Regions from separate parts of the Micromonospora sp. NPDC047707 genome, predicted to be linked through region 3. Evidence: riboswitches for the same ligand, from Rfam matches in the RefSeq annotation. Region 3 holds a riboswitch; each other region holds the start of a gene.
What was found. Region 3 has a riboswitch for cobalamin ahead of cobN (cobaltochelatase subunit CobN). Riboswitches for the same ligand answer to the same signal wherever they lie in the genome.
Positions count from the first base shown of each region.

Region 1: it holds a riboswitch for cobalamin, as region 3 does, so the genes downstream of both, AB0873_RS17340 (hypothetical protein) here and cobN (cobaltochelatase subunit CobN) in region 3, are expected to answer to the same signal.
Region 2: it holds a riboswitch for cobalamin, as region 3 does, so the genes downstream of both, AB0873_RS17370 (cell wall anchor protein) here and cobN (cobaltochelatase subunit CobN) in region 3, are expected to answer to the same signal.
Region 4: it holds a riboswitch for cobalamin, as region 3 does, so the genes downstream of both, AB0873_RS17310 (ABC transporter substrate-binding protein) here and cobN (cobaltochelatase subunit CobN) in region 3, are expected to answer to the same signal.

Region 1 is NZ_JBEYSU010000014.1:40,121-42,290, reverse strand. It holds gene meaB (methylmalonyl Co-A mutase-associated GTPase MeaB) at 1-223, shown strand, start outside; gene AB0873_RS17340 (hypothetical protein) at 150-896, opposite strand; cobalamin riboswitch at 1,046-1,194, opposite strand; gene aceB (malate synthase A) at 1,416-2,170, opposite strand, start outside.
Region 2 is NZ_JBEYSU010000014.1:48,709-50,878, reverse strand. It holds gene AB0873_RS17370 (cell wall anchor protein) at 1-1,390, opposite strand, end outside; cobalamin riboswitch at 1,528-1,666, opposite strand; gene AB0873_RS17365 (hypothetical protein) at 1,754-2,170, opposite strand, start outside.
Region 3 is NZ_JBEYSU010000028.1:26,458-28,627, reverse strand. It holds gene AB0873_RS24245 (MBL fold metallo-hydrolase) at 1-691, opposite strand, end outside; cobalamin riboswitch at 782-911, shown strand; partial or broken gene cobN (cobaltochelatase subunit CobN) at 1,270-2,170, shown strand, end outside.
Region 4 is NZ_JBEYSU010000014.1:31,552-33,721, forward strand. It holds gene AB0873_RS17305 (iron chelate uptake ABC transporter family permease subunit) at 1-419, opposite strand, end outside; gene AB0873_RS17310 (ABC transporter substrate-binding protein) at 425-1,432, opposite strand; cobalamin riboswitch at 1,461-1,644, opposite strand; gene AB0873_RS17315 (hypothetical protein) at 1,779-2,075, opposite strand.

The DNA of each region.
Region 1 (2,170 bases), on a different contig from region 3:
GATGGTCCGGGCCGAACTGCTCGACCGACTCCGCACCCATCCCACGGTGCGGGCGCTCGCCCCGGAGGTGGAGCGGCAGGTCGTCGACGGCACGCTCACCCCGGCACTCGCCGCCGAGCGGCTGCTGGCCGGCTTCGCCGAACCACCCGTCACACCGGACACACCACCAGACCGGTCGGAGTCGGACAGCGGTAGCGCCACTCGCCGGCCGTCGTCCGGCTGAGCATCGGCGCGAGCAGCCCCAGCAACCGCTCGGCCACCGGCCCGGGCAGCGCCCGCCCGGCCAGCCGCCGGACCAGGTCGGCGTCGTCGGTGCCGGTGACGGTGCGGACACCGGTCACCATCCTTACGTCGGCCGTCAGGCCCAGTTCGGCAAGCACGCCGGCGATGAGCAGGTGCCGCGGCGGCTGCCTGACCACCGGCCCGCCGGTGAGCGCCGCGAGGACCTGCTCGTGCGGGGCCAGCGTGCCGGCGTCGTCGACGCAGAGCAGCAGCCGGTCGGCGTGCACCACCATCGCGCGCAGCGCCGCCAGGAGATCCTGGTGCCGGCGCAGCGCGCCGGCGCTGACCACCACGTCGTGGTGCGCGACCGCCGCCTCCGGCCAGCGGGCCGGCACGCTGTCGACGGTGACGCCGCGCCGGTCGGCTTCGGCCGTGACCCGAGCGAGCCGTTCCGGCGACGGGTCCACCACCGTGACGTACGCACCGGCCGTGGCCGCCTCCACCGCGAACTGGTCCGCAGCGATGCCGAGCACGGTCTCCCCGGGGCCGATGTAGGAGACCAGCTCCCGCATCACGCCCTCGTCATGTGCCGGTCGGGTCCCGTCCGGCTCCGCGCCCGCCACAGCGTGCCACGCGTCGGCGAATCCATAGCCCAAGGTGGTCGAGGGTGTCATCTGCCTGAGGTTCCTTCCTCGAGTCCGGCACTACGGCTGTCGGCTCGGGGAAGGTGCTGGCAGGGCCGGAGGCGCGTCGCCGACCGGCCTCGCCCTGGCCCTCCCGCGAGGCCGACGGCGGCGTGCGCGGCTGCGCACGCGGTGCGGGCAGGTCTTCGGACTCGTGGGCGCGACCGGACGGGCCGGTCTCCTAGTGGCCGTCGCTTCCCGGACACCCCGGGGCGTCCAGTGCGTCTGACGGCGGTCGTTCCCTCTCACCGCTGCGGGGCAGTCCCGGACTCACACCGGGTTCCCTCTTGCGACGCCCGGACCCGTCACGGCCCGCGCGTACCAGCACCGCCTCGCATCCTAGGCCTCCTCACGCGGCGGGCCGATGGCCCGGGCCACCGGCTGGCGTGATCGTGCTCCCGATTCCAGGCCATTACCGGACTTACCTCCGCCCCGATCCGGGTCGAGCAGAGGTAGGAGCCGGGAAGGACCAACAGCTCCTTCCCGGCTCCGGCGCGGCGCCGACCGCGGTTAGGACCCGTCCTGGCCGATGGAGACGTCGGGCTTGCGATTCGGGCCGAGGTGCCGGGCGTACGCCCCGGTGGTGAAGAACGCCGGCAGGTCCTCGCCGAACGCGGTGTCCTCGACGATCCGTGCGGCCTGCTCGGCGCGGTCCCGCTCGGCGCCCTCGCGTCCCGTCGTCAGGGCGGTGAGTTCCTCGGCGAGGATCGACCGGACGAGTTCGTCCGTCACGCAACCGCCGTCGGCCAGGGGAGTGCCGTGGTGCAGCCACTGCCAGGTCTGGCAGCGGGCGATCTCGGCGGTGGCCGCGTCCTCCATCAGGTTCCGGAGCGCTACCGCGCCGGTGCCGCCGAGCCAGGCGTCGATGTAGCGTAGCGCGACCGCGATGTTGGACCGCAGCCCAGCGGCGGTGACCTGGCCCGGGGTCTTGTCGACGGCGAGCAGGTCTGCGGCGGTGACGCTGACGTCGTCGCGGAGTCGGTCGAGCTGGTTCGGGCGGTCGCCCAGCACCGCGTCGAACTCCTCCCGGCACGTGTCGACCAGGCCCGGGTGGGCGACCCACGACCCGTCGAACCCGTCGCCGGCCTCCCGCCGCTTGTCCGACCGCACCCGGGCGAGGGCCACCTCGTTGACCTCCGGGTCCCGGCTCGGGATGAACGCGGCCATCCCGCCGATGGCGTGCGCGCCCCGCCGGTGACAGGTGCTCACCAGCAGTTCGGTGTACGCCCGCATGAACGGCACCGTCATCGTGACCTCGGACCGGT
Region 2 (2,170 bases), on a different contig from region 3:
TCAGCACGTAGCTGGTGATCGCCGCGCCGGTGGTCGGCAGCCCGCCCAGCCCGGGGGCGGCCGGCGTCGTGCTCGGAGCGGCGGTGGTCGGCGCTGCGGTGGTGGGGGAGGGCGTCTGCGACGGGCTGGTCACGGTGGCGCTCGGCGTCGGGCTGGTGGTGGCAGTGCCGGTCGGCGTCGGCGATCCGGTGGGCGTGGGGGACGCGGTGGCGGTGGGCGAGGCCGTGCCGGTCGGGGTGGGCTCCGGGGACGTGGGCGGCGGGTCGAGGCCGATCCGGCCCAGTGGCACCTGGGCGAGCCCGAGCAGGGCCTGGGCGGTGGCCCGGCGCCACTGGTCCCGGTCGGTGTCGGCGATCCCGGTCGCGACGGCGGTCGTGAGCCCGTCGGTGTTGTAGGCGATGGCGCCCGCGTCGGTGGCGGCTGAGCCGCCGCTCGCCGCGGTCAGTTGCAGCGCGGTCAGCGCCCCTGCGGCCCGGGCGGCCTCGGCGTCGCGTCCGGCGGCGGCGAGGGCCTGCCCGGCCAGGCCGGTGCTGTTCGAGTTCGCGCCGGTCGTCGGTCCCGAGCCACCGAACGACCCGTCGGTGTGCTGCTGGGCCACCAGCCAGTCCGCGCCCTTGCGCGCCGCGTCGGCCGCGCCGGTGGCGCCGTCCTCGGCGGCGGCCAGCAGCGCCTGCACGGCCATCGCGGTCGAGTCGACGTCGAGGGTGGCGTCCGGCTGCTCGTCGCAGGACGGCGAGGGTCCCTCCGCAGTGTCCGGGTAGAGCCGGAAACCGCCCGCCGCGCACTGCTGCCGGATGAGGAAGTCCACGGTGTCCGGTGACACGTCGCCGCTGCGGGCCAGGCCCAGCACGGCGAAGGACTGGTCGAACGTGTTGCTGGCGTCCGGGCCGCTGTCGGCGGTGGTGCGGCTGGTGATCCGTCCCCGCTGGTGTCCGGCGTCCGCTCCGGCGATCAGCGACAGGGTCTCCGCCCGCAGGTCGAATCCGCCGAAATCCGTGGGATCGGCTCCGGCGGCGGAGGCGGCGTAGAGCAGCTTCGCGGTCGCCCCGCCGTCGGTGAAGCCCTCGATGCCCCAGTCGTCGTAGCTGTTGTAGGACCGCACGTGCTTCGCGACCTGCGCGGTCGCCGCCTGCCGGGTCGGCGTGGCCACGCCGGTGGCGGACATCGCGAGGATGCCGTCGATGGTCAGGCCCCAGTCCTGGCCGCCGAACGGGCCGGGCAGCGACCCGTCGGTGAACTCGTCGGCCAGCCAGGACGCGGCGTCGCGGGCGGCGGCTGCGTGGGCCGGGGCGGGTGCCGCCACCACGGTCAGCGGGGCGGCGGCGATCACGGCGAGAGTCGTCGCCGCGGCCGCGCCGAGGCCGGTGGCGAGACGCCGGGACAGGGGCATGAGGGGTGCCTTTCGCAGAGCGGTCGGTGAAGGCTCCGGAAAGCACCCCGAGGAATGACACCCCGCTCCGCGTTGCTGCGGTGAGCGGGGGTGGACGGACCTCGGCGGCCCGGACTTCACCCTGTAGACCTCGACAGTGGAAGCCGCTCGTCCCGGGCGGGGCATTCCGGCTCGCGAAGAGGTTGTTCGCTCACGGTTGCGGGTCAGCGCCGGCTTCTACCGGCTTCCCCCCGCACGGGACGTATGCAGTTGTGTGCCCGGCGTGCACCGGGGTGCCGACACCGTACCGCCCGAGCGCGCGACGACGCCAGAGCGGCGGCCGGCACCCGGTGCGCCGCTGGTCACACCACTGGTGCCGGCGCCTCAGGGAGCGGCGATGCTCGGCGGGGCCCCCGCGCCGAACGACCAGCCCTCGACGCTGCCCGGCGCCGGGTTGTAGCTGGTCGCGCCGGAGGTGCTGTAGGACCAGGCGCCGCCGCTCGGGGCGTGCCAGTACGACCAGTACGCGGTGGCCGGCGGCGTGTTGACGCACGGCTCGGTCGCGGCGGTGGGCTTGCCGTTGATCCGGCAGATGAAGGCCAACCCCCACCGCTTCGTGCCGGTGACGGTGAAGCCGGCGCCCTGCAGGGCGGCCAGGCCGGTGGCCGGGTCCCCCGGGGCGCAGGCGACCTGGACGCCGCCGCCGAGCGCGGCGAAGTCGACGACCACGGTGACCCCTGAGGTGCCGACGCAGGCCGCGGCGTGTGCCGCCCGGGGCGCCGGCTCGACGGCGGTCAGGGC
Region 3 (2,170 bases):
TGTGGCTGGAGACGTACCAGCCGACGTCGTCGGTGAGCAGGCGGCGGACCAGGGCCAGGTCCGGCCCGTCGTCGGGCGAGCGCAGGTGCAGCGGCGGCGGGTACCAGCTGTCGCCGAGGAGCAGCACGCCCGAGGCCGGGTCGACCACCACGGTCGAGTCGGGGGCGTGGTGGCCGCCGACGTGCCGGACCAGGACGCCGGTGGGCATCTCCAGCTCGTCGGTGAACGTCCGCGTGGGCGGCCGGACCGTGAAATCGTCCCAGGAGTCCACGGCGAGCGCCCGGGCCCGGAAGCTCGGCCCGAGCCGCGGGTCGGCGCGGACCTGCTCCCGCAGGTAGCGGGTGCTCCACGGGCGGGCCGCCTCGGCGTGCAGCAGGTCGGCGCCGGTGACGTGGCCGACGATCTCCACGCCGGGCCAGGCGCAGGCGCCCCACACGTGGTCCCAGTGGTGGTGGGTGTAGACCAGCCAGCGTGGCTCCGGGAGCCCGGCGGCCCGCAGCGCCACCTGGATCTCGGCGGCGTGCGCCGGGCTCTGGCCCGCGTCGACCAGCACGCTGCCGCGCTCGTCCGCGACCAGTGCGACGGAGGGCCGGACCCAGGCCGGATCCGGGTCGAAAGGGGTCACCCACACCCGACCGGCGACGTGATGGAACTCGATGGCGGGGCTCGCCGCCCCGTCGGTGTCCGCCATCACACCGATCCTAGCTGGACCGTCGGGCACGTGTGGGCCGCGTTGACCGGCCGTCGGAGGTGTGGCAGCATTCGCGGCCGGACGGCAGTGAAGGAAGCCGGTGCGATTCCGGCGCGGTCCCGCCACTGTCACCGGGGAGCGATCCCCCCTCGCGAGTCACGGCCGCGCGTGCGCGGTTGGAAGGCCGGGGGTGAGCGTCGATCCGGGAGCCAGGATACTTCGGCCGTCGGTGCACCCCAGGGCGTGGACACCCGAGGAGGACCCGATGACGCGCAGCGCCCCCGCCATCGACGACGATCGTCGTATCCGTTTCGCGCGTGCCGACGCGCCCGCCGCCGCCCCGCCCGGACGCCCAGCCGCTCCGCACGCGTCGCCCCGACCGGCCCGGCCGGTCGCTTCGCCCTGACCGGCCGGGCCGGTCGGCGCCGACCACGCGCCTGACGAGCCCGCTCGCCGCCGGCCCCGGCGCACCGTCGCGCCGCGCGCCGGCCCACCGCATCCGCTGACCGAGCAGCCATCCCTCGCCCCCAGCCCGACCGGCCTCACCCCCGGGGGCGGGCGTCACTCTTCGGAGCTCCCTCGTGCCCATCCTGCTGCTGTCCACCGCCGACACCGACCTGCTCGCCGCCCGCGCGAGCGGCGCCGACTACCGCCTGGCCAACCCGGCCCGGGTCGCGGCCGACGCCGTACCGGCGCTGGTCGACGGTGCGGACCTGGCCGTCGTACGCCTGCTCGGCGGCCGGGCGGCGTGGCCGGACGGCCTGGCCGCGGTGCTCGCCTCCGGCGTGCCGACGGTCGTGCTGGGCGGCGAGAGCGTGCCGGACGCGGACCTGATGGCGGTCTCCACGGTGCCGTCCGGAGTGGCCACCGAGGCCCTGTCCTACCTGGTGGAGGGCGGTCCGGAGAACCTGGCGCAGCTGGCCCGGTTCCTGTCCGACACGGTGCTGCTCACCGGCGAGGGCTTCGCCCCGCCCGCGCCCACACCGGCGTACGGGATCCACGGCGAGCGGCCGGCCCACCCGGACCGGCCGACCATCGGGATCGTCTTCTACCGGGCGCACGCCCTGGCCGGCAACACCGCGTTCGTCGACACCCTCGCCGACGCCGTCGAGGCGGCCGGCGGCAACGCCCTGCCGATCTTCTGCGGCTCGCTGCGCGGGCTGACCGCCGGCGCCGGACCGCTGGGGCTCTTCGCCCGCTGCGACGCGCTGCTGGTCACGGTCCTCGCCGCCGGTGGCGCGGTCGCCGCCGACGCCTCCGGCGGCGGCGACGAGGACGCCTGGGACGTGGGCGCGCTCGCCGCCCTCGACGTACCGGTGATCCAGGCGCTCTGCCTCACCAGCACCCGCGCGCAGTGGGCCGGCAGCGACGCCGGACTGTCCCCGCTGGACGCGGCCATGCAGGTGGCCATCCCCGAGTTCGACGGGCGGATCGTCACCGTGCCGTTCTCGTTCAAACGGATCGACGCCGACGGGCTGT
Region 4 (2,170 bases), on a different contig from region 3:
AGGACCGCCACCGCGCCGAGGGACGCCCCGGAGGAGACCCCGAGCAGGTACGGATCAGCCAGGGGATTGCGGGTGACGGTCTGCATCACCGCGCCGACCGCGGCCAGTCCTGCCCCGACCGCGGCGGCGCCGAGCACCCGCGGTAGGCGTAGCCGCCAGACGATGTGCTCGCGCAGCAGCGGGACGTCGGCGTCGACGACACCCAGGCGGTCGGCCACCACCGCCCACACCGTCGACACCGAGATGTCGGCCGGCCCGACGGTGACGGCGGCACCGATCGACCCCACCAGGCCCGCGAGCAGCAGGACCAGCAGCGTCCCGGTGCCGAACCGGTACCGGACGGCAGCGGCGGCTGCTGCCGGCCCGGCATCCCGGCCGGTTCCGACGGGGTGGCCGGTCTCGGCGGTGCGCGCCGCCATGGGGCTCAGCGGTCCGCTCCGGGAAGCTGTACCACTCCCTCGGCGAGCGTCTCGATCCCCTGCACCACGCGCACGCCGGCAGAGGTCGACGAGAACGGGATGACGACGAACCGCTGTCCGGCCACCGCGGGCAGGTTCTTCAGCGTGGGGTGCCGGGTCAGGAACGCCTTCTTCGCGGCTGCGGCGTCCCAGCTCGCGTCGACCAGCACGATCACATCGGGGTTCCGCTCGATGGCCGTCTCCCAGCTGGTGTCGGCCCAGCTTCCGGCGAGGTCACCGAAGGTGTTGCGCACCCCCGCCGCTGACATGATCATGTTGGGGCTGCCGCAGCAGGCACCCACGCTCGGCGCGTCCGTGCCGGCGTCCCACCACAGCACGGACACCTGGCCCGCGCCGTCGAGCCGGGCGGCGGCCGCGGTGATCCGGGCCCGTTGGTCGGCGATGAGCTTCTCGGCCCGCTCCGGCACGCCGAAGACGGCGGCGACGTCCCGGATCTCGGCGAAGACGTCGTCGACGGTCAGCGTGGCCGGTCGGTGCTGCTTCGGACAGCCCGCCGGGGACAGGTAGGTACCGATGCCGAGTCCCGCGAGCGCGGCGCGGTCGCCGACGCCCTCGTCTCCGAAGGCACTGTGGAACGAGGCGTAGACGAAGTCCGGCTCCGCGTCGAGCAGCGCCTCCTTCGACGGGTACTTCTCCGACAGCACCGGAACCGAGGCGTACGTGGCGGCGTGCTCGGGCAGGATCGCGTCGTCCAGGTACGCCGTGCCCGCCAACCGGTCGCCCAGACCGAGCGCCAGCATGATCTCGGTGGCGGGCTGGTTGAGGGTGACCGCCCGCTTCGGCGGCGCGGCGACGGCGACCGGGGTGCCGCAGTTGGTCACCGTGACCGGCGCGGTCGACGCCCCGGCCGTGGGCGTGTCGTCCGTGGCGCAACCGCCGAGCAGGACGAGCAGGATGGACAGTGGCGCGGCAACGCGCCGGGACAGGGTGGGCCGCATCGCGCGCACGCGCATCGGGACCGCCTTCCAGCACCTCGTGGACGGGTCATCGCTGTGCCGTGGCCGGTCTCCTGGCTGACGGGAGGTACGTCCGTGGCCGGCCTTCCCAGGCGCGTGGCGCCCAGTGACCTCGCAAGCGACGAGGGCCGCGGACTTCCCGATCACAGTGGCGAGGGCCGCGCCGGCATCGCACCGGCTTCCCGAACACCACGGCAGCGTCACCCTAGCCTGTCGGCCGTCGCCTCGTCACGGTGACGAACGCCATCTCCGATCGTCGGGTGGAGACGTCCCGCGGACGCAGGCCGATCAGGGCCTCATCCCGTGCGTCGTGCGTCGGCAGGAAGGCCACGGGCGGTAGGCGTCAACGTCGACGACGGCTTCTGACCAGTGGTCGGCGGTGGGCGGCCGGATCGTCGGCCAGCACTGCGGTGAGACGCTCACAGACGCAGTCGGCCGGGCTCGCGTCGGCGAGGATCTCCTCGATCCGCGCCAGACGGGCCCGCGCCTCCCGCAACTCGTGCTCCAGCCGGGTCGCCCGGGCGGCGCGGGCGCCGACCTGGCGGCGGGAGGCGTCCAAGCGGTCGAAGTCCTCCGGCCGTACCGCCACCCAGTCGGCGCCGTCCACCACCACCGCGACCCTGTCGATCTTCTGGCCCATCCGTCACCTTCTCGTCGCGCGCGGACATCCCGCTGCCGCGACGGCGCGCCGTCCCGCAGGACGGACGCGCCGGCCACATTCGCTCATCGCCCCAT